One region of the Peribacillus sp. FSL H8-0477 genome, then DNA from elsewhere that is predicted to be linked to it. Evidence: riboswitches for the same ligand, from Rfam matches in the RefSeq annotation. Region 1 holds a riboswitch; each other region holds the start of a gene.

Region 1 (10,801 bases):
CGATCATCTACATGTAGTTGGCGATATTTATGATCGTGGACCTGAACCTGATAAGATTATGGATACACTCATTAATTATCATTCGGTTGATATTCAGTGGGGAAACCATGATGTGCTTTGGCTGGGTGCTTATTCTGGTTCAATGGTCTGTCTAGCTAATATTATTCGTATCTGTGCAAGATATGACAATCTGGATATTATCGAAGATGTATATGGTATCAACCTGAGACCTTTGTTAACGCTTGCCGAGAAGTACTATGAAGACAATCCAGCTTTTCGAACTAAGGTAGACTCAGAACAGAAACGATCGAAACATGAAAAATTACAGATAACAAAAATTCATCAAGCAATCGCAATCATCCAGTTTAAACTCGAAATGCCTATTATAAAGAGGCGTCCATATTTTAATATGTCAGAAAGACTGTTGCTTGAAAAAATTGATTATGATAAGAAAGAAATAACGATTTATGGGAGCACTTACAAACTTGAAAATACTTGCTTTGCTACCGTGAATCCAGAGCAGCCTGAACAGCTGATTGAGGAAGAAAAGCAAGTTATGGAAAGATTATTGTTCTCTGTACAACATTCTGAAAAGCTGGCCAGACATATGAACTTCCTTATGAAAAAAGGGAGCCTCTATCTAAAATATAATGGAAACCTTTTAATACATGGTTGTATTCCTTTAGACGAAGAAGGTAATATGGAGAAAATGTCCATTGACAGCAACACGTATTCAGGCCGAGAATTACTTGATGTTTTCGAACGTTATTTACGACATTCTTTTGCCCATCCTGAAGAGACAGATGATTTAGCGACAGATATGGTCTGGTATTTATGGTCAGGAGAATATTCATCCCTTTTTGGTAAAAGAGAAATGACAACTTTTGAGAGATACTTTATTAAAGACAAAGTAACTCATAAAGAGAGAAAGAATCCATACTATCATTTACGTGAAAAGGAAGAAATTTGCCGCAAAATTTTAGCTGAATTTGATTTGGATCCTGATACAGGTCATATTATAAATGGCCATACACCAGTGAAAGAAATAGAGGGAGAAAATCCCATTAAGGCAAACGGAAAAATGATGGTGATTGATGGAGGTTTCTCAAAGGCCTATCAGTCAACCACAGGCATAGCAGGATATACATTATTGTATAATTCCTTCGGTATGCAGCTAGTAGCCCATAAGCACTTTAATTCAAAAGAAGATGTTTTATTGAACTGGACAGATGTTTTATCCATAAAAAGAGTTGTAGATAAAGAATTAAAAAGAAAAAAGGTTAGAGAAACCAATATTGGAGAGAAAATAATACAGGAAATTTCTATTTTAAATAGTTTAAGAGAATACCGCTATATGGATTGACGTAAGGAAATCTAAAAGGGTGTCGGGCCGAATGATTGAGAGTTAGGGCCGAATAAACTCCAGAAAGGGCCGAATGATTTGAAGTTTGGGCCGAATCATGCTGAGTTCAGGCCGAATGAACGAGGATTTAGCGGATCCGATGCCAATAGGGCTGCTTCAAATAAAGGGTTCATGAGAAAGCCTGGTTATCTAGATAGAAAAAGAGAAAGATACACTTTTTGAAGGCGTTTTTGCGCGAAAGGGCCATTAGGATGAATCATTCCTACTTACCGCCGAATAATTTCTGCTCAAGCAAATCTGTGCTGATCTTTTAAAAAAAGCCAAAGAAGGGGCTGTCCCAAAAGTCAGGAATATGACTTTTAGGGGTAACCCCTTCTTTGTTTTTGCCAAAACGTCGACCTTTTAGGGGACAGTGCTGATTCATGAGGAAATAACATCTAAACCAATGCAAATGTCCGTACTTGCTGCCAGTTAGATTCGTTGATCCTTTGTGGTGTTTTTATGAAGAACTTCATTGAAATAATGATTCTTCAAAAGTATTTTTAATATAAGAAAAGCAAAAAGGGAACCCATTAAAGAACTAAGGAAAAAAGCTGGTAAAAAACCAAAAAGTGCAGCTTTTTCTCCCAATATTACAAGCGCTATCGGATAACAAGTTATGGATCCAAGAATGCCAGTCCCAACTACTTCTCCGAAGCATGCGTACTGAATCTTTTTCATTTTCTTGTATAGGAGTGCTGCAAATAATGCACCAATCATGCTTCCAGGAAACGCAAAAATAGAACCAGTACCTGCCATATTTCTGATAAGGGATACCAAAAAGGCTTGTATAACAGCAAAAAAAGGTCCTAATATAACGGCAGTCATGACATTGGTTACATGCTGAATAGGAAAAATCTTTGCAAATCCAACGGGAATGAAAAAGAACGAACTAGTTAGGGTAGTGATGGCCGTGAACATGCAAGTCAGCGTCATTTTCCTCAATAAGTTCCCTTTTTCTATCATTCCATAGGCCAATCATGCTCATTGTAAACCATGTCCCAAAATAAATATTCATATCGTGAGGTCGCTATAAAGTGCTTCTCTAATCTGTTTAGGTCTCTTTCAGGCAGCCCTTCCGTCAATTCATCTAACAGTTTAGACAACCATTTGTGCACTTCAGCGAATTCGACGGATGAATAGGATTGAATCCAGCTGGCATAACGATTTGTCTCCAAGGCTGCACCATTTTGTTTCTTTAATAACAAACCAATCTCATAATAGTCCCAAGCACATGGAAGCAAACAGGCAATGATATCAGCTAATGTTCCATGATGTGCGGCATTTAGCATGTAACCGGTATAGGCAAGGGTAGTTGGTGTAGGCTCAGTATGTTCTAATTCCTTCGAGCTGACTCCAAACTCTTTGCAGTAGTTCCGATGTAAATCCATTTCTACTTGAAGAGTTTTATGAAATATACCAGCAAATTTGGTCATGGTTTCAAGATTATTAGCCTTGATGGCCCCTAAAGCAAAAAGTTTAGAGTACTCAATAAGATAGATATAGTCCTGTTTAAGGTAATAAGCAAATTTATTTTCTAAAAGCGTCCCATCACCTATTGCTTGAACAAAGGGATGTGTGTGGTTCTTCGTCCAAATTTCTTTCGAACGTTCGTGAAGTTTATCACTGAAAGATTTCAATGTGGTACTCGTCATGATAGTTCCTCCTTTTCATTTATTCACATACTTTGGAAGGAGAGTACTTCTCAATGAAAAAACAGCCGCTTTCAATTAGAAAGCGGCTGTTTTTGGAATGGACGAATCCCTTTTACAACCTGCTTTCCTCCGCTGGTATTCCCAGATCAGGTACAAAGGGTTTAATTCTCAGCCCATCGGCTCCCCTAGCAGTTTATTATTTAGTTAAACAAAAAAACCGTTCTGAAAACGGAACGGGTAGATGGATACAGTAAAAATGACCATATCATCCACTTTCCTCCGCCGGTATCATCCGGATCAGGTTCAAAGGGTCCAGAATACTATTCCATCTCAGTCTGAAGAAGACTCCCCTAGTGGTACTTCGTATGTGATTAGTGTCATCATATCAGATAAAATGGAAAATGCAACCTTTACACATTTAATATGTACAGGTGACTGGATTAATCGAAGCTGTTCTTTTTTGTAGATAAGCTCATTTAAATATTTTGCACATAGCATAAGAAAAACTGTATGAAAGGAAGGGAATAGTGGGTAAATTACAAGACTATTTTGAATCCAATAACGGACGGTTAATTCATAAGTGGATGCATTATTTTGATATATATGAACGTCATTTTGAGAAGTTTATCGGCAAAGAAATTAATATTTTAGAAATTGGAGTTTCTCATGGCGGGTCACTTCAAATGTGGAAAGACTATTTTGGGGACAAAGCTACGATATTTGGACTAGATATTGACCCTGTCTGTAAATCATTTGAGGAGGAACAAATTAATATAATCATCGGTGATCAAGGGGATAGGGAGTTTTGGAAAACAATCAAACCTACTTTACCGAAATTCGACATAATTATCGACGACGGCGGTCATCACATGACTCAGTTAAAGACTACGTTCCAGGAGATGTTTCCTGAACTTTCTTCCCACGGGGTTTATTTTATAGAGGATTTGCACACGTGCTATTGGGAGGAATACGGAGGTGGACTTGGTAACCCTGATAACTTTATTGAATACTCAAAAAAAATGATTGATAATCTAAATGCTTGGCATTCGAGGGATCCTCATTTGTCAATAAATCAGTTCACCACATCCGTTTTTTCAATGAGTTATTATGATAGTGTTTTAGTAATCGAAAAGAAACCAATAGAATATCCATCTACTCAAATAACAGGGACTCTATCTTGGTAAGTTAGATGAGGCGTTAGGTTTTAGCAAATATTGAAGGAGTAGAACGTATTACAAAAGCAAAAGATATAAAAGATACATGATGAGAAGGTCGCCAATTGGCGGCCTTCTTCACGTTCTTCACAAATTCTAGATGGTTGTTATAAACACTAGTTAGGAACTTTAAAATGATAGGATGGAATTTACACCTTAAAAAGATAAGATATATGTTAGCAGATTAAGAGGATTAAATAAAAAAATGTCGAATATACTATCATGAAATTGAAGTAATGGAGGCGTCATTTTGAATACATACGAAATTAAAAATATTAATCCGACAGTGGAAGAATTCAAATATTTGTGTGAGTCTGTCGGTTGGAGTGACTTTATAAATTTTGAAGTGGTGGAAACATCACTAAAAAATTCGATTTACTGTGTCACGGTCAAAGAGGATGATCAAATAGTGGGCATGGGGAGAATTGTTGGAGATGGGGCTATCTATTTCTATATACAAGATATAGTGGTCCATCCAACCTATCAAAAAAATGGTATTGGAAAAGAAATAATGAATAAGTTGGTTGAGTATTTACATACTAATGCACCCGATAAAGCGTTTATCGGATTATTTGCCTCCCAAGGGAATGAGTCTTTTTATGAGAAATTTGACTTTAAAGATTATTCTCCTAATATGACGGGGATGTTTACAGTAATTTCAAAAAACAGCTAGATTTTAAGGGTTGCTGCGGCAGCCTTTTTCTTAGTGTGCCAGGCATGGCAACTATCTAGGTGGTGAAAGTCCACTGTGGGGGTAAACATCGACCAACCACTAAGGAAGCGCAAGGTACTTACCGTGAGGTAAGGGCTGGAGGAAGCGTGGAATAAAATCTTGGCTCGACGAACAGAAATCTGATACTAAGGCTCTACAAAGGGATAAGGCTCCTAAGCAAGTCAAAGTCCAAAAGATGTGCGTAACTTTGTAGAGTAAATCAGACGAGTGAAAGAGGAAAGATAGTTGTCTTACCCTGGGAGATCTTGCGGGTGTACAACTAGTACAGTCGAAAAAGGTTAGCCGCAAGAAGTCAGCAGAAGCCATAGTAATGAAGTCATTCATGAAGGGCTGAACAATTTATAGTGTTTCAACGCCACGAATGCATAAGTGACCTACTCCGAATGTGTTAATGGGGAAAGTATGAGCGTATCTCAAAGGATAACCAAAATGGAGCTATCACTTATTACGTGAGAGGAAAGGAGAAACGAGTGTGGAACTTTTAGAACAGATTCTAAGTAATCAAAATATGAATGAAGCCTACTTGCGTGTCTATAAAAATAAAGGTGCTAGTGGGGTCGATGGAATAACGGTCGATGAACTGAAGCAATATCTGAAAGAGAACAAAGATGAGCTACGTCAGCGCATCAGAACAAGAAAATACCAACCACAAGCTGCCTTAAGAGTGGAAATCCCAAAAGAAAATGGCAAGATGCGCAAGTTGGGAATACCAACAGTAGTGGATAGGGTAGTTCAACAAGCCATTCATCAAGTTCTCAGTCCGATATTTGAAAAGCAATTTAGTGAATACAGTTACGGCTTTAGACCGAAAAGAAGTTGTGAGATGGCAATTATTAAAAGCTTGGAATTTCTAAATGATGGACACGATTGGGTAGTTGACATTGACCTTGAAAGATTCTTCGATACCGTTCATCACGATAAACTGATGCGATTTATATCCAACACAATAAAAGACGGAGATGTCATCTCGTTAATCAGGAAATACTTAATCAGTGGAGTCATGATAAATGGAAAATATGAAGACACACCTGTCGGTACTCCGCAAGGAGGAAACCTCAGCCCATTATTGAGTAACATTATGTTAAACGAACTCGATAAGGAACTAGATAAAAGAGGACTAAGGTTCGTGAGGTACGCAGATGATGCCCTCATCTTTGTGAAAAGTGAAAAAGCAGCGACTCGAGTAATGAGTTCAATCGTGAGATTTATAGAAGAGAAATTAGGTCTTATAGTCAACGCAGAGAAGAGTAGAATTTCACGTCCAAAAGAACTAAAATTCTTAGGATTTGGGTATTATTACGACTCTAAAAACGAGATATACCGAGTGAAACCTCATTCAACCTCCATACAGAAATTCCAAAGGAAGCTTCGACAATTAACAAAGCGGAACTGGAGTATTTCGCTAGACTATCGAATATTGAAACTTAAACAAGTCATATTCGGGTGGGTAAACTACTTCAGAATCTCAAGTATGAAAGAAGCTATAAAGCGAATTGATATGAAGCTTCGCTCCAGAATTAGAGTCATCATCTGGAAGCAATGGAAAATCACAAGGAAACAAATCAAATCGTTAATTCAACTAGGGATACCCGAAGAAGAAGCGAAAGGACTAACGTTCTGTCGGAAAGGTTTCCGGTATATCGGATTATCGAAAGTTGTTCAAAGAGCAATTTCAAACAAAAGACTAAAGCAGAGGGGACTACCCTCTGCTTTAGAACATTATCTAAAAGTACACACTGTAATATAAATTGAACCGCCGTATACGGAACCGTATGTACGGTGGTGTGAGAGGGGCGAAAATAATTAAAATATTTTCCCTCTACTCGATTTTACCTAATAGAATATTAGCTCAATAGGGTTATGGTAAAATTAAGGTATTTAAATAAATAAAAATGAAGGAGGAAATACGCTGAAGAAGCTAATGATCCTAACATGTATTATTGTGGGGATGACTGCTTGTGGAAATGAAGATACAAAAGAGCAAAATCCAGAAAATAATGTTGAAACGAAAGAGTCAGATACAGTGAAAAATGAACCTGTTAATCCGAGTTCAAATGCGGCAAGTGGCAGTAAGACTGAAAAAGTGGATTTTCAAAGTATCATTCCAACAGATTGGGATATTAAGTTACCAGAGGGGGTTCCCGTAACCGAAGGAAAATATTTAACTGCAATCGCGGATTCTAAAAAAAATCTAGTAACCTTCAAATTTTATACAACAGACAAACAATTAGAGATAAACGATTCAAACATAAAAAAAATTGGCGATTTTGTCGGCCAATTAGTCATTACGAATTATCCAACGGTAAAATCAGCTAGTGAAGAAATAGATCAAACTGTATTTAGTGAGGGGAAAGCTGTAGATTTAGGGTTTGGTATAACTGGGTATCAAGATGCAGGAGCAGGCTCATTATTTACAAGTTGGAATGAAGGACGCTGGGCCATTATAGCACGTTCCGCAACAGAAAAGTCAGAAGAAAGTGCAGCGATAGCGAAAGAAACTGTGGAGTTTTTGGAATCCTATATGCTCCCGATTCCAAAACAATATGGATTTTTGCATATTGATGCAACACATAAAGGCAGCCTGGCAAAATGGCAAAAAGAAAACTATGTTTATACGCTTACGGATTTTGGTGACAACACCCTTAATTGGCTTGTAACTTTTGAATGAAATAACCTAAGACCGTCCAATCGACGGTCTTTATTATATGACGTCTCTAAATAGGGAGAAACAGAGTTTCGCTAGTGAAATAGTTTACAGGATTGGTCGAACTTGATTTTCTTCATATTCGACAGATACAAAGTGTAATAGCAGCTGGAATTTTAGTTATTCGACTTTAACGGTAATCTTATCTATAGCATTGTAACCATAGCCTTTTCTATTCCATAGGGGTTTCCCTGGTTGACGATTGCCTTCGGTATCGGTAGCTCTTGTTTTTATGGTGTACTCTCCTTTTTTCAAAGCGTTCCATGTATAAGTCCAACGAACCCAAGCATGTTTTTTAGGTGTGTTAGAAAGCTTGCATGGATCCCAAGTTTGACCACCATCCATACTTATTTCTACCGTGGCAATTTTTCCTTCGCCTGTCCAGGCTATTCCGTTTATTTTATAAATTCCAGTGTTCAATAATTGTCTATCTAGGGGGAATTGGATGGTTGAGTTAACGTTTATAGTCGTGACAGGAAATTTCCCACTATCGTTTTCTTGGTTTGGATAGTAAATGTAATCGACTGTTTGGAATGGGCCTTTAAATTCCTTTTCTATGACAACGATTTTCTTTATCCATTTTACAGACGCCATTCCATACCATCCGGGTACTATTAATCTAAGTGGGAACCCGTGTTTGAAGGATAAAGGGTGGTTATTATATTCATAGGCGATAATGGTATCTTCATCGAGAGCTTTTTCTATCGGCAGGCTTCGTGTGAAATTATATACGTTGTTAGAGTCAGTTCTTGGACCATTATCATACCCTTCAAAAACAATTTCTTTTGTATGATCGAGCATTCCTGCGTATTGTAATAATGTTCTCAGGGGTACGCCTTTCCAAATTCCTTGACTGATTGCACCTTTTCCCATTTGCTCCCCAAACACCTTTGGTTTGAAAAGTTCCCGCTTATCACCAGAACATTCTAAAACGACTTTAATGGTTTTTGATGGCATAGCGTAAATCTGTTCTAATGAAAAAACGGAAGGATTCTGTACATGCCCGTCGATTGGAAGAAAATAAAAGGATGATGAAAAAGCAGGGTAAGGAAAATGATTTCTTCTATAAAATAATTTATCAGATACCAGATCTTCAGCAACAAAATGAATAGGTGTTTCTTGATTTTCTGGTACCAACGTTTTAGTAATAAGATAAGGTTTAACTTTCTTTGAATCTGAATTTGTCAGATGAATACCTCCTTTAAAACGAAGTTGTTTTGTCATTTATATGTAAACGATGCGAAACAAATGCTTTCTTCAAGCATTGAACAAGGGTTTCATTACTTAAAGAGACGATTCAGATACTGAATCGTCTCTTTCGTATAATCACTGTTTTGTTTGCGCTTTTCTTGGTTTGCTTTTTTTGCTATTTTTGGTATTTCGGTATTGTGAAGGAGACATATTTGTTACGCGTTTAAATGACTGTGCAAAAAATGATTGAGAAGAAAATCCAGTAATGGCTGAGATATTAGATATTGGGTAGTTAGTAGTTTCCAATAATATCTTACTTTCTCGAATACGCATTTGGATGAGGTATTCAATCGGTGAAACACCAAAGGCCTTCTTGAATGAATGAGAAAGGTAATATTTGTTGATATGTCCAACTTCAGCTAAAGTATCTAAATTGATTTCTTCACGAAAATGCTGCTTAATATAATTTTTGATATAGGCCATGTCTTTACTGATTTTTTCAGAAGAAGTTTTCTCTAGGGAAAAGTTTTTTGTCCTCATCATTTTGAGTAGTACAATCTCTAAAATATTTTCAATAATTAACTCGTAATCTTCTTTTTGGTTTAGTACTTCTTTCATCAACTGCTGTAAAAAGAGTGTGATGTCATGTTCTTGTTTATAATTGAAAAATGAGACTTGTGATCCCGGGTCATCAGCTGCTGAAAAGGCAAGTCCTTGGATACCAAGAACAATATATTCGAGGGGATAATCCGAGCTGGACTTCTCTGTGTGCTCAATATTCGGGTTGATAACGATTAAATCATATTCTTTGATGGATACTTCTTTATTGGAGTAGATAAAGGTACCTTTTCCCTTGGTAATATACAAGAGTTCCGTAAAGTGATGCGTATGGTTGATGCTGTACCAGTCTTTTCCATATTTTGATTTGGTTACATAGAGAAGTTTTACTGGCAGATGGCCTCGTTTAGATGGTGGAATCTCATAGATCTCATTAGACAAATGAAGCCCTCCTTTATCAAGTAAGCTCTTTTCATTAAGTATAATTTTTTTAGTGAATTATTACAACGAAAGCAAGATATATAAAAAACAGAACAAGATGTATATTGTGGAAACGTTTTCTGATTACTATAATTTAGCTAGAAAGAGAAAAGAGGGGGACCAATAAGATGAAAAAGAAATTTTTGTTAACTGGTATAGTAGCCTTATTATCTGTTAGTTTACTGGCTTGTCAAAGTAGTAAAGTTGATGATTCTAGCAGTGGAAAAGCCTCCGGTGGAAAGGAAACTCTTCACGTAGCTGCATTGGAATCAGCATATGGTAAAGAAATGTGGACCAAAGTGATTGATGCTTATGAAGCAGCAAATCCGAAGATTGAAGTGGAATTGACGGTAGATAAGAATCTAGAAGAAGTGATAAGTCCGAATATGAAAGCAGGAAATTATCCGGATGTGGTTTTATTAGCTACTGGAAGAAAATTAGCACTAACAGAAACATTAATTAAAGACCAAGCTTTAGAGGATATTACCGATGTTCTAGAGATGAACGTTTTTAATGAGGAGGTCAAAGTTAAGGATAAATTAGTTCCTGGTTTTACTGATACCCTGGCAACAAATCCTTATGAAGATGGTAAAACGTATATGGCGCCGGCGTTCTATAGTCCAACTGGGCTGTTTTATAATGAAGGGTTGTTAAAAGAAAAAGGGTGGGAAGTACCGAAGACCTGGAATGAGATGTGGGACTTAGGGGAGAAAGCGAAGGCAGAAGGAATTTCCTTATTTACGTACCCTACAACCGGTTACTTCGATGCCTTTTTCTATTCCTTACTTTTCGAAGTAGGAGGACCCGAATTCTACAATAAAGCGATGAAATATGAAGATGGTATTTGGGAATCTGCAGAAGCAA
Region 2 (10,801 bases), 1.0 Mb from region 1:
GCATTTAAAATAATATTTAACAATACTTGACGAAACTCTTCCCTCGAACCTTTTAGGAAAAAGTTAGCTGTAAATGAGGAGGTAATGGATGTATTTGCTCCTAGAATACTCGGATACAAGAATTCAATAACCTCCTTGGTTAATTGCTCAATGGAGAATAATTCAATTGTTAAATCGTATGTATCCCTCTTAGAAATATTGAGAAACTGAGTTATTCGTAAATTCAGCTGAGTTAACTCCTTGGCGATTATATCTAAATATTTTATTTTTGGCTTTTCATCTTGTAATAGCTGAATAAACCCCATTATAGATGTAAGCGGATTTCGAAATTCATGGACAAAAGATGATGTCATCTGCCCAAGCAGGGTTAATCTATCTTTATGGGTAGAACTAATAAAGTAATAGTGGTTTTCATTCATTTTTGATTTGAGTTCTGAGTAATGCTCAACAGTATGGTAAATGAATTGGTCAAAACAATCATTAATGATCAACAGGAATTCATGACTTTCAGCAGCTGTTGGATTTAATGGCAGTAATCGATTAAATAGAATAGTTCTTCCTAATGAAACACTTTTTATAAATTCTGCAATATTGACTTCTGCCTGCAGTCTATCAGAAGCTACAATGTGTGCGTAATTTTTAATTTTGGAATCGATTATTTCTGGTTTTTTTTCAGTTAAAGCTTGGATTATTAGGTCGAAAAGCTGCATTCCATTTGTGTGATTACCATCTTTAAATGGGTCCTTTACTTTATAAGTAATGGTTTTAGACCATTCAGCTGCGATGGAGGACTTTTCGGAAATAAGGACTTCAATAGCGTCTTCAAAGTAATTCATCATACCCTCCATAACTTTAAAAATGATTCGTTTAATTAAATTCGATAAATGGAGATAAAAGTCCTTTTTTAGATATTTCTTACTAATGATTTTCCAATTCTGATAGGTTTCAAAGCAAGCCAGCTAGTTACTTAGTAAATGGTTCGACGTGAATAATTGCTTGCTTAATATTATGCTGTTTGCTCAAATTTTCTTCAACTTTCTCGGTGATGTGATGACCTTCGAGGATACTTAAGGTTGAATCAACATGAATCGTAGATTCGACGAGAATTTGATTTCCGTGCATGCGTGCTTTAATTTCGCTCATTTCTTTTACCCCAGGTGTTTTACTAATGGTTTCTCCGATTGTTTGAAGAAGTTGTTCATCAAACCCATCAGTCAGCGAATAGGATGAATCCCGAAAAATACTCCAGGCGGTTTTACAAATAATGATTCCAACGAGTAAGGCAGCGACGGAATCAAGCCAGTTAATTCCAATTTGTGTGCCGAGGATTCCAACCAATGCACCTAGACTTACTAATGCATCAGATTTATTATCCTGAGCAACAGCGTTAATAGAAGCACTGTTAATCTTCTTACTTATATTTAAATTATAACGGTATATTCCGTACATGAAAATGGCCGAAAACAAAGCAGTATATGAAGTCAATATACTGGGTGTTTCATGGTGACCTGAAAAAAAGGTTTGTATACCGGTAACGATTACTTGAACCCCGACGGAAGCCATTATAAATGCTGATACTAAAGATGCGATGGTTTCTGCACGCCTATGTCCATAAGCGTGGTCCTCGTCAGGCGGGCGTTTTGAAATCTTTAACCCGATTAGGACAGCTAATGAGGCAAGTATATCAGTTGTATTATTCAAGCCATCTGCCCATAAACCCTGAGAATGACCGAAATAGCCGATGCTCAGCTTTAATACAGAAAGGAACAAATAGGCAGCTATACTTACATATGCTCCTTTTTCAGCGGTAATAGAGTATTTATCTTGGTACATATATTTTACCTCCCGCAATTGCCTGTTAAAGATACCAAAGTAAATGTATGTGTGTCTATAGAAAAAGAGTCGTCTAAAGTCATTTAAATTGGTGGTTTTCAGCTGTATTTCCTTGGTATAAATTTGTTGCCATAAGGAAATCTGTCGAAAAGTCTAGAATTTAATAACTTGTATGTAATTGAAATTAATAGTATATTTTGTGTAAGGATAATTGAATATATCCACAAGGGGAGCCGTATGGCTGAGAGTGAGCGAATGAGTTCTTACCCTATGAACCTGTTAGTTAATGCTAACGTAGGGATGTGGTTTTGGATAAAGCAATGCAGGTGATCCATAACCCTCTGTCATTGCTTTTTTGCGTGCAAAAAACAATGGCAGATACTCATGAACGCTTCCCACAAAGATGAAGGGGGAAGAAAAATGAACCATAAGACATTATTTTTAGTAGAGGTAGCTGTTTTTTCTTCACTGGCATTATTACTTGATTTAGTATCAGGATTTATTTTTTCAAGAATTTGGCCACAGGGAGGATCAGTGTCCATTGCAATGGTTCCGATTTTTCTCATGGCTTATCGCTGGGGAATAAAAGGCGGGCTTTCCACAGGATTTTTACTCGGCCTTTTACAAGTTGTCAGTGGAACAGCTTGGATTGCGCATCCTATTCAGGGGTTTATTGATTATTTTTTAGCCTTTACTGTAGTGGGGATTTCAGGTGTTTTTATGACTCGCGTAAGTAGTTATTATAAGAATGGCAACAAAAAAATGGGGTTGTTCTACGGAATAGCAGGAATGTTTACAGGCAGCTTCTTGAGGTATATATGTCATGTTATTTCTGGGATCTTCTTTTTTGGATCTTCCACCCCTGCTGGTACACCAGTACTTACATTCTCCCTTGTCTACAACGGCACATATATGCTGGCAAGTTTTCTTCTTTCTGGAGTAGTAGTAGCTATGTTGTATTCTTCGGCTTCAAACGTACTTCTGAAAAAAGCGTATTAAAACGGTTTCCTGTCTTTTTTTATTAAATGAGTGTAAGATGGCACTAAAATGCTAAAAGGTGACGTATGAATCGAGAAGAAATTATTGCTCTTATTTCAGGTATAATCAAACCCATTCGTTTAGATCTTGGTTATTCGCAAGAAAAGATGGCCGAAATGCTTGGATTATCTAAAAAAACACTTGTACAGATTGAAAAACAACGAGTGTCTGCAAGCTGGACGGTTGTCATTGCTATATGTGCTTTGTTTCGTGAACATACTCTTCTTCAAACGGCATTAGGCGGTGACCCGTTAGAGACGATTGATACCACGGTCCGCTCTGGCGTTACACAACGTAAAGAAAAAACATTGGGCGGCAAGGTATGGTGGACAGAGGTGTCTGTCATGTCAGGTTACATCTTACAAAAAAATAATATCAGTCTACATTATCGTATTCTCGATGATAAGTATTACAGAATATACAGTAGTTTAGATGAACAGGAAGCTGTAAATCGCTTTCAAGAATTAATTTCCACCGATAAACAAGGCCGTTCTCTTTAGGAGAATCGGCCTTGTTTGTTTATTTGTCAGGTATGTCAAGGGGTCTATTCATTTTCGCAATTAGAACAGGACATGGAGAATCTTTAATTACAGCACTACTGGTGCTGCCTAAGAAAAACTTCTTCAATCCGCTTTTCTCACTTTCTCCAACAATAATAAGACTGGCATCTGTTCTTTGAGCATAACTACAGATGCTGTCTCCTGTATTCCCTTCTAGTACTTCGAATCGGCCTTGTATTTGGTGTTCGCTTAGTAATCTTCTTACAGTGCTTTCAGCTATGGTCACACTGTTTTTTACGACTGTATGTGTATCATCCGCCTGTGAAAAACCAGGTTCCATTGCAAGCACAGGTTGATTTTGAGAAGGGTCAATATAAAATCCTTCATTAATTTCAGACATGGACTTTCCTACTGTTCGTTGTTCAACCTTTTCATTAAAAACATGCACAATAGTGAGATGAGAGCCTAAATAGGTTTTATGCAGCTTTATGCCGTACTCGATTGCTCTTTTTCCGCTGGGTGTGCCATCGTAAGCTGCGATGATATGGTTAAATTCTACTTCCATCTTTCTTCATCTCCTCAAATGTTTTAAGTATGATTGGTTCACGATTCTAGATGAAGGGATAACAGTTTATTATGTTATACCCTCTTTTACAAAATTTATCCATAGTTTAATTATGTATTTTTTGACATAAAGAAACAAATAAGACGATGGTCATCTATAAAAATGGGGATGGTTGGTATATTATAATAATATGCTGTCTAGAAAGAGGTGGTAAGATGCAACGTAATATTCCGAAAATGCACCCTACAATTAAACGCTGCTTAACCCATCTAGAAGTATTAGGCACCGATGATAAAACAAAACAAATTGTCTATATGTATCTGCAAACCTTATATAAAGAATTGTCCTTATCCCATAAACACTCTAATGATCATTAAAGGTCCGGCAGTCGATTTTCTTCGACTGCTATTTTTTTAGGATTAGTGTATGTTTATTGGGAAATCATTAAACTAGTGACATAATGATATTTTAGAGGGTAGTAAAAGAGGGATAGACCTTTTTACCATATGAAGATTTTTTGATTGTTGGAGGGATTGTTATGGAAGGGGATCGACGGTTAAGAACAAAAAAACGGAAGAGAGCCAGACTAATCGGTTTTGTTCAGGTTGGTATCTTAGTACTGTCAATTATTACACTAGCGGCAGCTGGCTTTATATATTCTGTATTACCAGATACTGATATTAGTCAATTAAAGAATCAAATTGGTCACTCTACTAAGATTTATGATCAAGATAACCAATTGGCGAGTACTGTGACTGCGAATAAGTCAGAGGGAATATCAATAGAAAAAATACCAGAACATGTAAAAAACGCTGTGATTGCAATCGAAGACCGCCGCTTTTACGAACATCATGGTATTGACTATAAAGGGATAACACGTGCGATGGTTAATAACCTGAAGGCGGGTGGAATTGTTGAAGGAGGAAGTACTCTTACGCAGCAGTTCATAAAAATCTCATTACTTGAATCTGACAGGACCTATAAACGAAAAATACAAGAATACTTTCTCGCGAAAGAAGTTGAACATGAATATAAGAAAGACGAAATCCTTGAAATGTATTTTAATCAGGTTTATTTCGGGCATGGAGCTTGGGGAATTAATAAAGCATCCCAAATATACTTTGGTAAAGATGTTGAGCAATTAACCATTTCCGAAGGAGCGATGCTTGCGGGCGTTATTAATCTTCCAAGTAAACTAGATCCCTATAAGAATTATGAAGGAGCGATTAATCGACGTAATCTTGTCCTTAGCCGAATGGAGGAACTGAATTTAATTAGTGCTGAGAAAGCGGATCAAGCGAAGAAAGAAACAATTACTCTCGCTTCGGTTGATCAAGTAGATCCGCTAAAAGGTAAGTATCCGTATTATGTCGACCATGTTTTAGCAGAGGCTTCTAAAATGTATAAGATTGATTTGGATGAGTTGTTGACTGGCGGCTATAAAATCTATACCACATTGGATCAAGAGGTTCAAAGTATTGCAGAGGCCATTTATAAGGAAGATTCTAATTTTCCAACTGGTACAAGTCCAGATCTTGTCCAAAGTGGAACTATTTTAATCGACCCGAAAACCGGCGGAATAAAAGCATTAATCGGCGGCAGGGGAACACACCAATTTCTTGGCTATAACAGGGCTACTCAGTTGATTACATCACCGGGATCATCCATTAAGCCGCTGGCTGTTTATGTGCCTGCACTAAAAGAGGGGTATGAATTAACAGATCCTTTGGTCGATGAAAAAATGGCTTTTGGCCAATATAACCCAGAAAATTTGAATGGGCAGTATAAGGGAACGGTCCCTATGTATGAAGCAGTCATGGAATCATTAAATGTCCCGACTGTGTGGCTTCTTAATGAAATCGGTATCCAAAAAGGAGTTGACTCCTTAAAGGACTTTGGACTGCCCTTAGAAAAGGACGATCGTAACCTATCTATCGCATTAGGGGGGATGAGTAAAGGAGTATCTCCTCAGGATATGGCAGAAGCATATACGGTGTTTGCCAATAATGGTGTACGGAATGAGTCTCATGCCATTGTGAAAATTCAAGACCCAAATGGAAAAGAAATGGCTGTTTGGGAAGAACAATCGAAAAAGGTGGCCACAAAAGAAGTCGTAGAAAAAATGAATTCTATGCTCTTAGGAGTAGTGAAGTATGGAACAGGTGTAAATGCCGCAGTCGAAGGTCATGAGATTGCTGGGAAAACCGGATCCACACAGGTTCCGATAGAAGGCATATCAGGAGTAAAAGATCAGTGGTTTGTAGGGTATACACCATCACTAGTTGGAGCTGTCTGGGTTGGGTATGATAAAACAGATAAAGATCATTACTTAACGACCTATAGTAGTGAAGGGGCTACTAAAATTTTTCAAAAAATTATGGCTCAATCGTTACAATCCAAAGAATCAAAATCGTTTGAAGCAGCTGATATAGGTCCATTAATTGAAGAACAAGAAAGAAAAGCTGAAGAAGAGAACCAAAAAAACTATTGGGAAGATAAGAAAGAAGAATTTAAAAAGGGCTGGAATAAATGGCGTAATAAGCTATTTAATAACGACGGCAATTAAAAAGGATAAGGTTGGCATCTTCTGATTCATTGTCGAATCAAGGAGATGTCATTTTTTTGTAAAGAGATGGATGGAATCGTATGAATAAGAGATGTGTTGTTATGGAATATACAACCATTTTTATCAATTATCTTATATAATAAAGAGAGAGAATATTTAGAAAAATAAGTAACGCGCAGAGTAAAAAATTTTAAGAAAAGAGGAGTAAGTATGATTCAGTTTGAAAGTCGGATAGTACACATTTTTTATAAAATTTAGCTATTAGTGACTTTGCAGTTAGTCCTGATGACAAAGCCCATGTTAGTGATCCAAGGCGCGAATGATCCACGCGTTGTTCAACAGGAATCAGATCAAATTGTGGCTGCTTTGGAGGGAAAAGGGAGGGAAGTGGAATATGTCGTTCTAGAAGATGAGGGACATGGGTTTACGAAAAAGGAAAATGAAATTTACGTTTACAAGAAAATCCTAGAGTTTTTTAATACACATATACATAGATAACAGGGTGTATGGAGTGCGCATGAGAAATTATATGGATATATCAAAAATGAACTAAGCACGAAAAAGGACTGCCTTAAGGCAGTCCCGAATAATTAAAAGATAAAGTTAGCAATAATACCGATTACGACAATAGCACCAATGATCATTAAGATTGTTCTCATGTTTTTTCACATCACTTTCTTAGAGTAATAGTAAGTGTACTCATTAGAGTTTAATTTTATGATTAGAATGTACAACAAAGTCCATCTTGTCTTCAGAAATATAAGATCCAGCACAGCATTCATTGATCTTCTGCATAATGGCCTGTACTTCAGGTCCTTCAATCATAATTTTTAAATCAGAACAGTCCTCAAGGGTGAGCATAAAGGAAACGAGTTTTGATAACCGTTCAGGTTCAACTACTCTGTTCTTGCAGATGAAGTAAATACTGCCTTCATAATTTTTGGATATTTCAAACAGATCCATAATTTGCTGCATACTTAATTTCTTATCGAAGGTTAGTTGAGATGAAATTGTTTGATTCATAAGTCGATACTCCTTTTTAAGTAATATACCAATTGTATGATTTCATCGAGTTGTAGATGTTATGTTTGCTTATGTTAGATATTTACCCGCCCTGGTTCATTTGAAACCTATTATTTGGAACAGGTAAATATTATTTTGAAATACATATTATTGAAGAGTATAAGATGACAGGTACTAATGAATAACAGCTATATGAGGTTAGCGGGGGGACAGGTCTGTATTTTTAGTGTACAAAGTAGGAACTTTCATCCGCCTAAAGTCTGAAGAAAAAATGATCAGAAGGCGGTTTTTTATCGGAAAATTCCCATGTAGTATTAAAAGAAAAAACAGAATGAGGGAATGTAATGAACAATATTATTGGGATTTTTCGTAATTCAAATTACACGAAGTTGTTTTTTGCTACGTTTACATCACAAATGGGAGGCACAATTGGACTCACCGCTTTTACCTTCTATTTGCTCGATCGTTTTTCTAGTCAGCCAGCGTATGCAACAGTTACGGAATTAATGTTTTCTTTACCGACGCTGGCCGTTTTCTTTTTGGTGGGGGTGTTTGCCGACAGACTAGACCGAAGGAAGATTGCCCTTTACTGTGATTGGATATGTGCTGGACTCTCACTAATCTTTCTTTTGTTATTATCGGTTGACATTATGCCGTTGATTTTTGGGCTTCTATTTATCCGCAGTGCTATTCGTAATTTTTTCTTTCCGGCCGAGGCTGCTCTTGTGCAAGGGATATTATCTAGTGATGACTACACCACAGCTGCTGGGTTAAATCAAATGGTCTCCAGTTTATTTATGTTATTTGGAAGCGGCATGGGTGTGTTCTGTTATTGGACGTTTGGTATTGAAGGGGCGATTGCTATTGATATGGTTTGTTTTATTATTAGCGGCTTTTTGATTAAATCGACCCAATTTACTGAAGAAATACGGCTCCCAAATGGAAGACATACACTTAAAGATTTAAATGTTTCCTTAGTTATAAAGGATTTCTCGTCAGGGTTTCTCTATTTAATTCGAAATAAACTGCTGCTTACATTAATCTCTGGGTTTGTCCTTTTTGGAATAGTAAACGGTGGTTTTTCAGTCATGCAGGTGTTTATTTTAAAATATAAGCTGGAACCGTTAGATTATGAAAAGTATGCCGTTCTTTTAGGGATTATTTTCGGACTGGGTGTTTTAATAGGAAGTATCATTGCTTCCGTACTGGCAAAAAAATTAAAACTACATCATATGCTTATTATTGGTTTGTTGATTTCTGGGACAGCGACTATCTTTGGAGCCCTGGTTAATTCAACTGTTCTATATATGTGCGGGTTAGGGATTGTAGCCTTATCTCTTCCATTGGTTAACGTCTCGTTAGGTGGGTGGCTTCCAAGTATTGTGGATCCGAAGATGATGGGCAGGGTTCAGGGATGTATTAATCCGGTGATGATGCTCTCGCAATCATTGACACTATTCCTTATTGCTGTTCTATATCCTAGCTTTGTAACGATAGAAATGTTGTATTTGATTGTAGGCAGTTGTCTTGTACTTGTGGGTTTCTTCTATATGATGATTTTGCCTAAATTTATCAATCAGGAACATGCACAAAAGAAGAAGGAAGTCGTTGCTTTATAAATGGATGAGAGAGTTCTATGATGGCTAATTATAGTAAATATGTATATGATTAAATAGGACTTTTCACTTAGATGATAGTCACATAGATTTCTTGGAGGATATAGGATGAGTATCTTTAATTTTTCTGCACAAAAGATGAATGGACAGGAAATTTCTCTTGAACAATATAAAGGTAAAGCAATAATTGTTGTTAATACAGCAAGCAAGTGCGGATTTACCCCACAATATGAAGATTTGCAAAAATTATATGAACGCTATCAAGATAAGGGATTAATTATTTTAGGTTTTCCATGTAATCAATTCGGCCAAGAAACTGAAAATAATGAGGGTATACAAACATTCTGCCAGATTAATTATGGTGTTTCGTTCCCGTTATTCGGGAAGGTTGATGTTCGCGGAGAACAGGCGCACCCGCTTTTTCAATACTTAATAAAAGCAGCTCCATTCGAAGGCTTTAAGAATAATTCAGGCAGCAGACTGTTGAAATCGATGATTGAGTCAGAGCACCCAGAACTCTTGGGAGACGATTCTATTAAATGGAACTTCACTAAATTCTTGATTAATAAGGAAGGGGAAATCGTTAAACGATTTGAACCAGCGGATGAGCCCTTTGACATGGAAGCTGATATTGAGAAATTAGTATAAAGGCATTAATATTAACGGGCAGTCCTCCAGATGAGAGGGCTGCCTTTTTACGATTTTAAAGGAATAGAAGTAGTTAAATCGAATAGATAAGAGAGATAAAAATATAGGGGGAAAGTAAATGTTTCCGAAGCTTGAGACTAGCCGATTGATTCTAAGAGAAATAGGGAATGAGGATATAGAGAGCGTTTTTTCAATCTTTTCTAATTCGGATGTCACCCGTTTTTATGGAATGGAACCGATGGAAAATAGTAACCAAGCAATACAACTTATCACGAACTTTACTAAAAGTTATCAAAAGAATCAGGGGATACGATGGGGAATTGTCAAAAAAGAAGACAATGAACTAATAGGTACAATTGGATTTAATAATTGGGCTCCGAAGAATAAACGGGCTGAAATTGGTTATGATCTTCACCCTAGTTATTGGCGGAAGGGATATGCAACGGAAGCCATTCAACGTGTATTGTCATATGGGTTTAGTCAGATGGAGTTAAATCGTATTGGTGCCATTGTATATTTGGAAAATAAGGCATCAAGACAGCTGTTGAAGAGTATCGGATTTGCAGAGGAGGGAATCTTAAAGGAATATATGCTTCAAAATGGACACTTCTATGATGTGACTATGTTTTCTCTATTAAAGCGTTCAAGAGAATAAGTAAGAGCAGAGATACCTACAGAAAGGAGTACGAATATGGATTACTCTAATAAAACGGTTATTGTAACGGGGGCTTCTAATGGTATTGGCCGAGGGGTGGCTGTTGGTTTTGCAGAAAAAGGGGCATCGGTTGTACTGGCTGATTTAGATGAGGCAGCGGGAGTCGAAGCAGCAGCTAGTTTACAAGAAAAAGGATGGCAGGCCATATTTATTAAAACAGATGTGAGACAGGAAAGTGACATTCAACAGCTGATGGAGAAAGCTGCTCAGTCATTTGGGTCGATAGATATTTTAATTAATAATGCTGGGAAAGCAAAATTTACGCCTCTTCATGAATTAGAAGTAGAAGAATGGGAT
Region 3 (10,801 bases), 670 kb from region 1:
GGTTACCGAATTCAGTCAAACTCCGAATGCCAAATACTTATTCTTGGGAGTCAGACTGCGAGTGATAAGATCCGTAGTCAAAAGGGAAACAGCCCAGACCACCAGCTAAGGTCCCAAAGTATACGTTAAGTGGAAAAGGATGTGGAGTTGCTTAGACAACCAGGATGTTGGCTCAGAAGCAGCCACCATTTAAAGAGTGCGTAATAGCTCACTGGTCGAGTGACTCCGCGCCGAAAATGTACCGGGGCTAAACGTATCACCGAAGCTGTGGATGGACACCGTAGGGTGTCCGTGGTAGGAGAGCGTTCTAAGGGCGTCGAAGCTAGACCGTAAGGACTGGTGGAGCGCTTAGAAGTGAGAATGCCGGTATGAGTAGCGAAAGAAGGGTGAGAATCCCTTCCACCGAATGCCCAAGGTTTCCTGAGGAAGGCTCGTCCGCTCAGGGTTAGTCGGGACCTAAGCCGAGGCCGAAAGGCGTAGGCGATGGATAACAGGTTGATATTCCTGTACCACCAATTTATCGTTTGAACGATGGGGGGACGCAGGAGGATAGGGTAAGCGCGCTGTTGGATATGCGCGTCTAAGCAGTTAGGCCGGAAACGAGGCAAATCCCGTTTCCATTAAGGCGGAGCTGTGATAGCGAGGGAAATTAAGTACCGAAGTTCCTGATTCCACACTGCCTAGAAAAGCCTCTAGTGAGATAAAGGGTGCCCGTACCGCAAACCGACACAGGTAGGCGAGGAGAGAATCCTAAGGTGTGCGAGAGAACTCTCGTTAAGGAACTCGGCAAAATGACCCCGTAACTTCGGGAGAAGGGGTGCTTTTTAGGGTGAATAGCCCGGAAAAGCCGCAGTGAATAGGCCCAGGCGACTGTTTAGCAAAAACACAGGTCTCTGCGAAGCCGCAAGGCGAAGTATAGGGGCTGACGCCTGCCCGGTGCTGGAAGGTTAAGGGGAGAGGTTAGCGTAAGCGAAGCTTTGAACCGAAGCCCCAGTAAACGGCGGCCGTAACTATAACGGTCCTAAGGTAGCGAAATTCCTTGTCGGGTAAGTTCCGACCCGCACGAAAGGCGTAACGATCTGGGCACTGTCTCAACGAGAGACTCGGTGAAATTATAGTACCTGTGAAGATGCAGGTTACCCGCGACAGGACGGAAAGACCCCGTGGAGCTTTACTGTAACCTGATATTGAATTTTGGTACAGCTTGTACAGGATAGGTAGGAGCCTTTGAAACCGGAGCGCTAGCTTCGGTGGAGGCATTGGTGGGATACTACCCTGGCTGTATTGAAATTCTAACCCGCGCCCCTTATCGGGGTGGGAGACAGTGTCAGGTGGACAGTTTGACTGGGGCGGTCGCCTCCTAAAGAGTAACGGAGGCGCCCAAAGGTTCCCTCAGAATGGTTGGAAATCATTCGTAGAGTGTAAAGGCACAAGGGAGCTTGACTGCGAGACCTACAAGTCGAGCAGGGACGAAAGTCGGGCTTAGTGATCCGGTGGTTCCGCATGGAAGGGCCATCGCTCAACGGATAAAAGCTACCCCGGGGATAACAGGCTTATCTCCCCCAAGAGTCCACATCGACGGGGAGGTTTGGCACCTCGATGTCGGCTCATCGCATCCTGGGGCTGTAGTCGGTCCCAAGGGTTGGGCTGTTCGCCCATTAAAGCGGTACGCGAGCTGGGTTCAGAACGTCGTGAGACAGTTCGGTCCCTATCCGTCGTGGGCGCAGGAAATTTGAGAGGAGCTGTCCTTAGTACGAGAGGACCGGGATGGACGCACCGCTGGTGTACCAGTTGTCTTGCCAAAGGCATAGCTGGGTAGCTACGTGCGGACGGGATAAGTGCTGAAAGCATCTAAGCATGAAGCCCCCCTCAAGATGAGATTTCCCATAGCGTAAGCTAGTAAGATCCCTGAAAGATGATCAGGTAGATAGGTTTGAGGTGGAAGCGTGGTGACACGTGGAGCTGACAAATACTAATCGATCGAGGACTTAACCATTCGTTTTAATTACATGCAAAAACCTTCTTATTATCTAGTTTTGAAGGAACAACGTTCCTTTATAGTCTGGTAATGATGGCGAAGAGGCCACACCCGTTCCCATTCCGAACACGGAAGTTAAGCTCTTCAGCGCCGATGGTAGTTGGGGGTCTCCCCCTGTGAGAGTAGGACATTGCCAGGCAACAAGAAAGAAAAGATCAGCTGCATAGCTGGTCTTTTTTTTGTGGCGTTTTTTGAAGTACCGCATTAAACATGATGCCCCATGGGGTATTTTTGTGCTAAAAATCGTGCCCAGACGGGATTACGGGGTATCTAGACGGGATTATGAAGGAACTGGACGGGAATAACGTGATCTCAGACGGGAATACGTGAAGACTAGACGGGATTAATGGCCGGAACAGCAGAAAAATTGATAAAATACCCCCCGGGGAAACTAATTCATCAGGTCTTCCTAAAAAGTGTATCTAAAGAAAAAGACTTAAAGATTAGCGACCCATTTTCAAACCCGTTAAAAAAATGATGCCCCACGGGGTATTTTAGAGCTGAAAATAGTGCCCAGACGGGAATATGCTGCCACTAGACGGGAATAAATAAGATCCGGACGGGATTATCGTGGTCTCAGACGGGAATACGTGAAGACTAGACGGGATTAAGAGCTGGAATAGCAGAAAAACAGATAAAATACCTCCCGGGGAAACTAATTCATCAGGTTTTCCTAAAAAGTGTATCTAAAGAAATAGACCAAAAGATTAGCGACCCATTTTCAAAAAACCTTTAAACAATCGTGCCCCACGGGGTATTTTGTGCTTAAATATAGCACCCAGACGGGAATACGTGAAGACCAGACGGGATTAACAGCCGGAACAGCAGAAAAATAGATAAAATCCCCCCCGGGGAAACTAATTCATCAGATCTACCTAAAAAGTGTATCTAAAGAAATAGACCAAAAGATTAGCGACCCATTCTAAAAACCCCGAAATAATAGGCCTCAGGGCTAAATAAACTCAAGAGTCAGCAAGTCTTCATAAAAAGTTGCAGTAACACATAAAACAAGCCCTTCTAAGGAGAAGGGCTTGCACAGTGAGTATCGCGGAAGGTTATAGAGTTTATTTATTTTCACTTAGTACGTGGTTCAGCCATTGTTTATTCTTTATATACCAGTCAATAGTTTGGTGTATTCCCGTTTCAAAGGTATATGTTGGTTTCCAGCCTAACTGTTCAAGTTTAGTTGGATCAATTGCGTAGCGTTTATCATGTCCTAGACGGTCTTCGACGTGTTCAATTAACTTCTCGGATTTTCCGATGGTATGGATGATGGTCTTAACGACGTCTAAATTTGTTTTTTCGTTATGCCCGCCTATATTGTAGACTTCGCCATTGATTCCTTTATGAAGAATGACATCAATAGCTGTACAATGATCGTATACATGCAGCCAGTCTCGTATGTTTAGACCGTTCCCGTAAATGGGTACCTTTTTATCATTGAGAATCTTGGATATGGTTAGTGGAATTAGTTTTTCTGGAAATTGAAATGGGCCATAATTATTTGAGCATCTGGTTATATTTACTGGTAATTGGTAGGTTTCTGCATAGGCGCGAACGAGTAAATCGGAAGAGGCTTTGCTTGCACTATAAGGACTGTTTGGTTGTAATGGTGTAGTTTCAGTAAAAAAATTTGTTTTATCAAAATCTAATTCTCCATATACTTCGTCCGTGGAGATATGAATGAATTTTGAGATTTTCGTTTGTTTTGCTGCTTGCAGTAAGTTCTGTGTACCAAGTACATTGGTTAAGATGAACTGTTCGGGATTAGCAATGGATCGGTCCACATGGCTTTCAGCAGCAAAGTGGATGACATAGTCGAACTCTTTTTCTATGAATAGGTTACTTAGTTGTTCGTTATCTGTGATATCTATCTGTGTAAAATGATAGTTTGGAAGATTTTCGATTACTTGATGCTTCGTTAACTCGCCAGCATATGTTAATGCATCAAGATTAACTATTTCATATTCGGGGTATTTATTTAGTATATAGTGAACGAAATTCCCACCAATAAACCCTGCACCACCAGTAATAAGGACCTTTTTTTTCACTATTTTATTTCACCTCATCATTCAATTCCGTTAAATAACGTGCGAGTGCGTCCTTCCAATTGGGGAGGGGACTAAAGCCATTTTCTATAAGTTTTGCTTTTGATAGACGGGAATTCTTGGGACGTTTTGCTTTTGTAGGGAATTCCTCACTTGTGATGGGGTGGACTGAAACAGAGCGATTTTCTAGTTTGAATAATTCTTCTGCAAAATCTGACCAGCTGCATACTCCAGAATTGGCAGCATGATATATTCCATATTGCTCTGTTTGAATCATATCAAGTAATAAGATAGACAAATCCCTTGTGTATGTTGGCGCACCGACTTGATCACCTACTACACGAACTATTGGTTGTGAATCGGCCAGCTTACGCATCGTTTTAATAAAGTTGTTGCCATTAATACCGAAAACCCATGAAATTCGCACAATAAAGAAGTGAGATAACGTGGTTTTAATTATTTGTTCGCCTTCATATTTTGTTTTGCCATAGTATCCGATTGGATTGGGTTGATCTGACTCTGTAAAGGCATTAGTCCCTTTTCCATCAAATACATAATCTGTGCTAAGATAAACAAGCTTTGCTCCTGTTTCTTTTGCTGCTTCAGCTAGATATCTTGTTCCGTTTACATTCACATCGTAACATCGTTCTTTATCGTCCTCAGCAAGATCTACAGACGTATAAGCAGCACAATGAATAATAGCGTCAGGGTTTAGTTGACGTATATAGGCTCGAACATTTTGTTCATTGGTGATATCTAAATCCTTTGATCCTGTTCCATACATCTCGAAACCTCTTTGTTTTCCTTCTCGAACTACATCGTAACCAAGCTGCCCTGTATATCCAGTGACAACTATTTTCATTCTATTTCACCAAAATGATGTCGAGCATTTTTTAATAGTGGTGCCTCTTCATCTTTTTTGGATAAAATTGGAGTGATGTCGCGGGGCCATTTAATATCAAGAGCAGGATCATTCCAAAGAATTCCGTAGTCATGTTCTTTTGAATAGAGTTCGTCTACTTTATATTGAACTTCTGTATCAGCAATCAACGTCATAAACCCATGAGCAAAACCTTTAGGAACCAATAATTGCTTTTTATTATCCGCACTAAGTTCTATGCCAACCCATTTAGTGTATGTTGGGCTGTCTTTACGGATGTCCACTGCTACATCAAAAATTGCACCTTTGGTACAGCGAACAAGCTTTGACTGAGCTTTTGGATTTAGTTGATAATGCAATCCACGAACGGTTCCTTTCTTTTCTGAAAAGGAATGATTGTCTTGTACGAAGTAAAGAGAGAGTCCAGCTTTTTTAAGTGTCTCATCGTTATATGTCTCCATGAACCAGCCGCGACTGTCCCCGAAAACCGAAGGAGTAAGTATGAACACTCCATCTAGTATGGTTTTGATGATTTCCATCTGACACCTCTTTTTTATTTTGTAAATGGTTTTTGATCAGCAATTCGAATTAGGTACTGTCCGTATTGATTCTTCTTTAAAGGGGCGGCTAATTCGAGTAAGTTATCTTTAGTAATATACCCCTGGTTATAAGCAATTTCTTCGATGCAGGCTATTTTCATACTTTGGATCTTTTCAATGGTCTCAATAAATTGCGAAGCTTCTAGTAAGGATTCGTGTGTTCCTGTATCTAACCAAGCAAATCCTCTTCCTAAAATTTCAACGTTCAGATTACCGCTTTTTAGATAGGCTTGATTAATATCCGTAATCTCGAGTTCACCGCGGGGAGAGGGTACAATTTTTTTTGCAAGTTCAACCACGGAATTGTCATAAAAATAGAGACCCGTTACCGCATAGTTTGATTTTGGGTTTAAGGGTTTTTCTTCAAGTGATATGGCTTGAGCGTTTTCATCAAACTCTACTACCCCGAATCGTTCGGGGTCATGTACATAATAACCAAATACAGTTGCTCCCGTTTTCCTGCTGGCTGCACGTCGTAGTTTTTCTGTCAGTCCATGACCGTAAAAAACATTATCGCCTAAAACTAGTGCCACATCGTCTTCTCCTATAAATTTCTCTCCAATCAGGAAGGCTTGTGCTAAGCCGCCTGGGTATTCCTGCTCTTCATAAGCGATTCGCAAGCCTAGATGAGACCCGTCATGGAACAGCTGTTTAAATCGTCCAATATCCTGAGGAGTAGAAATAATTAACATTTCACGGATTCCAGCCAGCATAAGAATAGATAATGGGTAATAAATCATTGGCTTATCATAGATAGGCAGCAACTGCTTGGACATTCCTTTGGTTAGGGGATATAATCTAGTCCCACTGCCTCCGGCTAAAATGATTCCTTTCATAGTACCACCTCTGTTGTAGTTACTTTTACGAATGATTTTATATAATATGTTTTTTGCTTGAAAGGGTGAAGAGGCAGGAAGGTGACCCTAGACAAAGCTCCTCACCAAAGATGTGAGGAGCGCTGTTTATACTTTTTCTGCAACGATTAAATATTGATAGATAAAAGCATCTGTGGTGAATGAATCTGTATCTAGGCCAAAGGCTTTTCCTATAGGACCTATGCTTGCCGCAAGGAGACGGTCAGCCTCAGAATAGCCTATTGTCGTGCCGGATAATGATGTTATGATTAAATTTTCAGGAAACAATGTGCGCATTGTTTTTCGCGTGAAAAAACGTAAATGCGTTCGATCTAATAAACCTGCATCTCGATATGAGAAATCTGCTTGCAGTAATTCTTTTATAATCTCGATATTTGCAATATTTGGTAAAGAAATAACTAATTTACCACCAACATTTAATAAGTTGGATAATTCTTTTACGATCTTCCAAGGATCACGAAGATGTTCCAAAACATCTGCACATACAATGCAATCAAATTTCCCTAACTTGGATAAGTCAAATTGCTCGACATCAGCGGAATAGACGGTATCTAGATTATGTTTGGCAAACTCTGCAACGGTTGAATCTATTTCAATTCCTATAACTTCACAATTATATTTTTCTTTTAAATTAATAGCCATTGCCCCCATTCCACAGCCTAGCTCTAGGAGCCTTTTTGTATGTGTAGGGACTAAATTAAGTACTTCTGGCCGTGGAAACATATAATAGTTTGCTTTAAAACCCCATTTTTCATAAAGTTTGGTTTGGTTTGTGTACATTAACTGATTAAAATTAATCGGACTATTTTTGAAGGTAACACTTCCATAATGATGGACAAAAGAATCTTTCGCTATATAGAGTTCATAACCTTCCCGAAGTGCGCGCAGGCATAAATCATCATCTTCGAAATTACCTATGCCAAAAGATTCATCAAATAATCCTATTGCGTCTAAAACTTCCTTTTTACATGCTAAAGCGAATCCTACTAATCTTAAGACCTTGTTCTTCTCACCTGACTTTTCTTTAACATAATCAGCAGCAAAATTCTCTAGTCCTTCTAATGTTTCTTGATTATAAGTTACTGAAATCTGTTGGTTACCGGAAACATTATTGGAAACTGGGCCCACAATCCCAATTTTTTCACTCGAATATAAGGTATTTATCAAGGAATCCAACCATCCAGGTGTTACAACCGTATCGTTATTCAGAAAGAGGATGGTTTCGCCTGTTGCTTTTTCAACACCTTGGTTATTACCTTTAGCAAATCCTTCATTTTCTTTATTTTCGATAACTGTTATATCATTTTGCTCAGATAAATAAGCTACTGTTTTATCCTCTGATCCGTTATCAACGACAATAATTTCATAGTCTAAATGAGTGTGATTTCTGATACTTTCGATACACTTTTTTGTGTAATCAATTTGATTGTGAGTCAATAGTATAATTGAAGTTTTCATTATATCCTCCTAGTTACTTGTAGATAAAATCATTTTATTTATATGAATTGTAGACGATTTGGTGCCAATTAAATGGACTTTGAAGACTGCTCCATTCACAACAAAATTACTTCGAAAAATATGAAGAGTTTCAAGAAATTCAATATTAAGTTATTAGGAATGGTATCATCGAACAAAGAATAGGAGGGAAAGTTTAATGCCGCTTTCTTTCATTTAGGTGTTTCATATTTGAGGAAGAGTATGGTAAACTGATTTAGAAGAAATTAATTGAATAACAGGGGGGCTTGCACATGCAGGCTGAGAGTAAGCGAATAGTAGCTTTGACCCTAAAACCTGATTTGGATAATGCCAACGTAGGGAATCAACTTTACATGAATGATAATGTTAAAGCGATATACCCTTTTGTGGTATATCGCTTTTTTGGTTTTTTTTGAGGGCTTTGGATGTCTCTAATCATAATTGCTACGGCACTGGTATCAATCTAAATGGAGGTAGAAACTATGGAAGAAAAAATCCTAGAGAACGTAGGACGACATACACCAATTGTTCATACTATTACTAATTACGTGACAGCTAACGATTGCGCTAATATCATCTTAGCTTGTGGCGGTTCACCAATTATGGCTGATGATTATAATGAAGTGAAAGAAATAACAAGTATTTGCAACAGTTTGGTGATTAATATTGGAACATTAAATGAAAGGACTATTCTTTCGATGATTAAATCGGGTAAAAAAGCCAATGAGCTGGGAATCCCGGTTATTTTAGACCCGGTAGGAGCAGGTGCTTCTGCTTTTCGTTCTAACACTGTTCGGAAGCTGCTTGAGGAAATTCACTTTTCGGTGATTAGGGGAAATATATCTGAAGTAAAAACTGTTTATGAAGGAAGTGGTTCGACAATGGGCGTCGATGCAGCACATATGGATGCTATAAACGAATCAAATCTAGATGAAAACATTAGGTTGGCACAACATTTAAGCGAAAAAACTGGAGCGGTCATTGCAATTACGGGTGCTGTTGATCTTGTTGCAGCCGAAAATAAGGCATATGTCATAAGAAATGGCCACAAGATGATGTCTCAAATAACAGGGACGGGCTGTATGTTGACAGCTGTGATTGGAACCTTTTGCGGGAGTAATCCAGATCAATTACTAGAAAGCACAAAAACGGCTGTATGTGCGATGGGCATTAGTGGTGAGCTTGCCTATCAAAAGACGAAGCATACAAATGGCGGTACCTCTTCCTTCAGAACCTACTTAATTGATTATATGAGTAAAATCAACACTACATTATTGAAAGAGGGTAGTAAAATTGAAAGCAGATAAACAATCCATGCTGTTGTATGCAGTCACTGACCGAATGTGGGTGGGGGAAAAGTCATTGAGTGAACAAGTAGAGGAAGCAATAAAGGGCGGAGCAACCTTTATTCAACTACGTGAAAAGACCTTAGGGTATGACGAATTTCTCCAGGAAGCTAAGCAAATAAAGGAAGTAACGGATCGTTATCAAGTTCCATTTGTGATTAATGATTACGTGAGGGTAGCCGTTGATTGCGGTGCAGATGGTGTTCATATTGGACAAGATGATCTTGGAATAGAGGAAACACGGAAATTGGTTGGCCCTGATAAAATAGTAGGCGTATCGGTTCAGACCGTTGAGCAGGCAATTGCGGCTGAGAAAAGTGGCGCGGATTATCTTGGAGCAGGTTCTATGTTCAGTACTTCAACAAAAATGGATGCAGATATGGTATCTTTCGAAACATTAAGAGAAATATGTGAAGCCGTTACAATCCCAGTTGTTGCCATAGGAGGCATTAATCAACGTAATATCCTAAAACTAAACGGCAGCGGAGTGGACGGGGCAGCTATTGTATCAGCAATATTTGCGGCACAAGATATAAAAGAAGCGAGCCGGGAATTACATGTTCTTTCAACAAAAATGATTAAAAAGTAGAAATGAGGGGTTTGTTTGAAAAAGGTACTTAGTATTGCGGGTTCAGATTGCAGCGGCGGAGCAGGTATTCAAGCAGACATCAAAACCATTACGGCACATAAAATGTATGCGATGAGTGTAATCACAGCATTGACAGCTCAAAATACGATGGGAGTAAAGGGGGTCTTGGAAACACAACCAGAATTTATAGGATTACAGTTAGATTGTATTATGACTGATATTTTCCCAGATAGCGTGAAAATTGGAATGGTATCCTCACCGGCTATTATCAACGTAATCGCTGAAAAACTGAAGGAGCATAAACCAAATCATATTGTTCTAGATCCGGTGATGATTTCTACAAGCGGCAGTCGGTTATTGAATGAAGAGGCGATGGACAGTCTCCTAACTAACCTGATGCCGCTTGCTACACTTATTACCCCGAATATTCCTGAAGCAGAAGCAATTTCGGGGATGAAAATTAATTCAAAGGAAGATATGCAAAACGCTGCTGTTAAAATTGCACAAAGCTATTCAGGAAATATTTTAATAAAAGGAGGGCATCTTCCTGCGTCAGCAGATGACTTACTGTATCTTGATGGAGAATTTATTTGGTTTTCAGGTGAAAGAATTGATAATCCTAATACGCATGGTACAGGCTGTACGCTGTCTTCTAGTATAGCGTGTAATTTAGCAGCTGGAGCAGATATGAAGACAAGTATCCAACTGTCAAAAAACTATCTTACTGGTGCACTTAAAAACGACCTTAATCTAGGCAAGGGCAGCGGACCTCTTAATCATATGTATCAACTATAAGTAAATACTGATTAAATGATAGAAAGGGTAGCAGACACATGGCTACCCTTTTTAAGTGCTTTAGCTACTGCCATGTTACTTTGTCCTACACTTTTAGGAATCAAGGCATCAATATAGATATAGTATAGGTAGATTCCTTTTGATTTAGTTCTTCG

The links. A riboswitch is a leader RNA that binds a small molecule or an ion and turns the genes downstream of it on or off. The one in region 1 is predicted to bind thiamine pyrophosphate.
Region 2: it holds a riboswitch for thiamine pyrophosphate, as region 1 does, so the genes downstream of both, thiT (energy-coupled thiamine transporter ThiT) here and tenA (thiaminase II) in region 1, are expected to answer to the same signal.
Region 3: it holds a riboswitch for thiamine pyrophosphate, as region 1 does, so the genes downstream of both, thiM (hydroxyethylthiazole kinase) here and tenA (thiaminase II) in region 1, are expected to answer to the same signal.

What each region holds. Positions count from the first base shown of each region.
Region 1 covers NZ_JBBODE010000002.1:1,778,055-1,788,855, forward strand. Annotated here, with positions in the region: gene MHI18_RS20425 (fructose-1,6-bisphosphatase) at 1-1,363, shown strand, start outside; gene thiW (energy coupling factor transporter S component ThiW) at 1,835-2,368, opposite strand; gene tenA (thiaminase II) at 2,365-3,057, opposite strand; TPP riboswitch at 3,165-3,254, opposite strand; TPP riboswitch at 3,315-3,419, opposite strand; gene MHI18_RS20440 (class I SAM-dependent methyltransferase) at 3,585-4,241, shown strand; gene MHI18_RS20445 (GNAT family N-acetyltransferase) at 4,522-4,944, shown strand; gene ltrA (group II intron reverse transcriptase/maturase) at 5,477-6,751, shown strand; gene MHI18_RS20455 (hypothetical protein) at 6,926-7,672, shown strand; gene MHI18_RS20460 (sulfite oxidase) at 7,829-8,932, opposite strand; gene MHI18_RS20465 (AraC family transcriptional regulator) at 9,035-9,898, opposite strand; gene MHI18_RS20470 (carbohydrate ABC transporter substrate-binding protein) at 10,066-10,801, shown strand, end outside.
Region 2 covers NZ_JBBODE010000002.1:744,258-755,058, forward strand. Annotated here, with positions in the region: gene MHI18_RS15385 (histidine kinase N-terminal domain-containing protein) at 1-836, opposite strand, end outside; gene MHI18_RS15390 (cation diffusion facilitator family transporter) at 964-1,833, opposite strand; TPP riboswitch at 2,050-2,151, shown strand; gene thiT (energy-coupled thiamine transporter ThiT) at 2,254-2,832, shown strand; gene MHI18_RS15400 (helix-turn-helix transcriptional regulator) at 2,898-3,371, shown strand; gene MHI18_RS15405 (universal stress protein) at 3,391-3,936, opposite strand; gene MHI18_RS15410 (hypothetical protein) at 4,152-4,313, shown strand; gene MHI18_RS15415 (transglycosylase domain-containing protein) at 4,475-6,502, shown strand; partial or broken gene MHI18_RS15420 (alpha/beta hydrolase family protein) at 6,788-7,000, shown strand; gene MHI18_RS15425 (hypothetical protein) at 7,205-7,525, opposite strand; gene MHI18_RS15430 (MFS transporter) at 7,870-9,144, shown strand; gene MHI18_RS15435 (glutathione peroxidase) at 9,250-9,789, shown strand; gene MHI18_RS15440 (GNAT family N-acetyltransferase) at 9,908-10,444, shown strand; gene MHI18_RS15445 (SDR family NAD(P)-dependent oxidoreductase) at 10,481-10,801, shown strand, end outside.
Region 3 covers NZ_JBBODE010000002.1:1,109,602-1,120,402, forward strand. Annotated here, with positions in the region: rRNA gene MHI18_RS17130 (23S ribosomal RNA) at 1-1,996, shown strand, start outside; rRNA gene rrf (5S ribosomal RNA) at 2,062-2,177, shown strand; gene rfbB (dTDP-glucose 4,6-dehydratase) at 3,103-4,092, opposite strand; gene rfbD (dTDP-4-dehydrorhamnose reductase) at 4,094-4,948, opposite strand; gene rfbC (dTDP-4-dehydrorhamnose 3,5-epimerase) at 4,945-5,505, opposite strand; gene rfbA (glucose-1-phosphate thymidylyltransferase RfbA) at 5,520-6,401, opposite strand; gene MHI18_RS17160 (bifunctional glycosyltransferase family 2 protein/class I SAM-dependent methyltransferase) at 6,528-7,898, opposite strand; TPP riboswitch at 8,165-8,275, shown strand; gene thiM (hydroxyethylthiazole kinase) at 8,399-9,223, shown strand; gene thiE (thiamine phosphate synthase) at 9,210-9,851, shown strand; gene thiD (bifunctional hydroxymethylpyrimidine kinase/phosphomethylpyrimidine kinase) at 9,867-10,646, shown strand.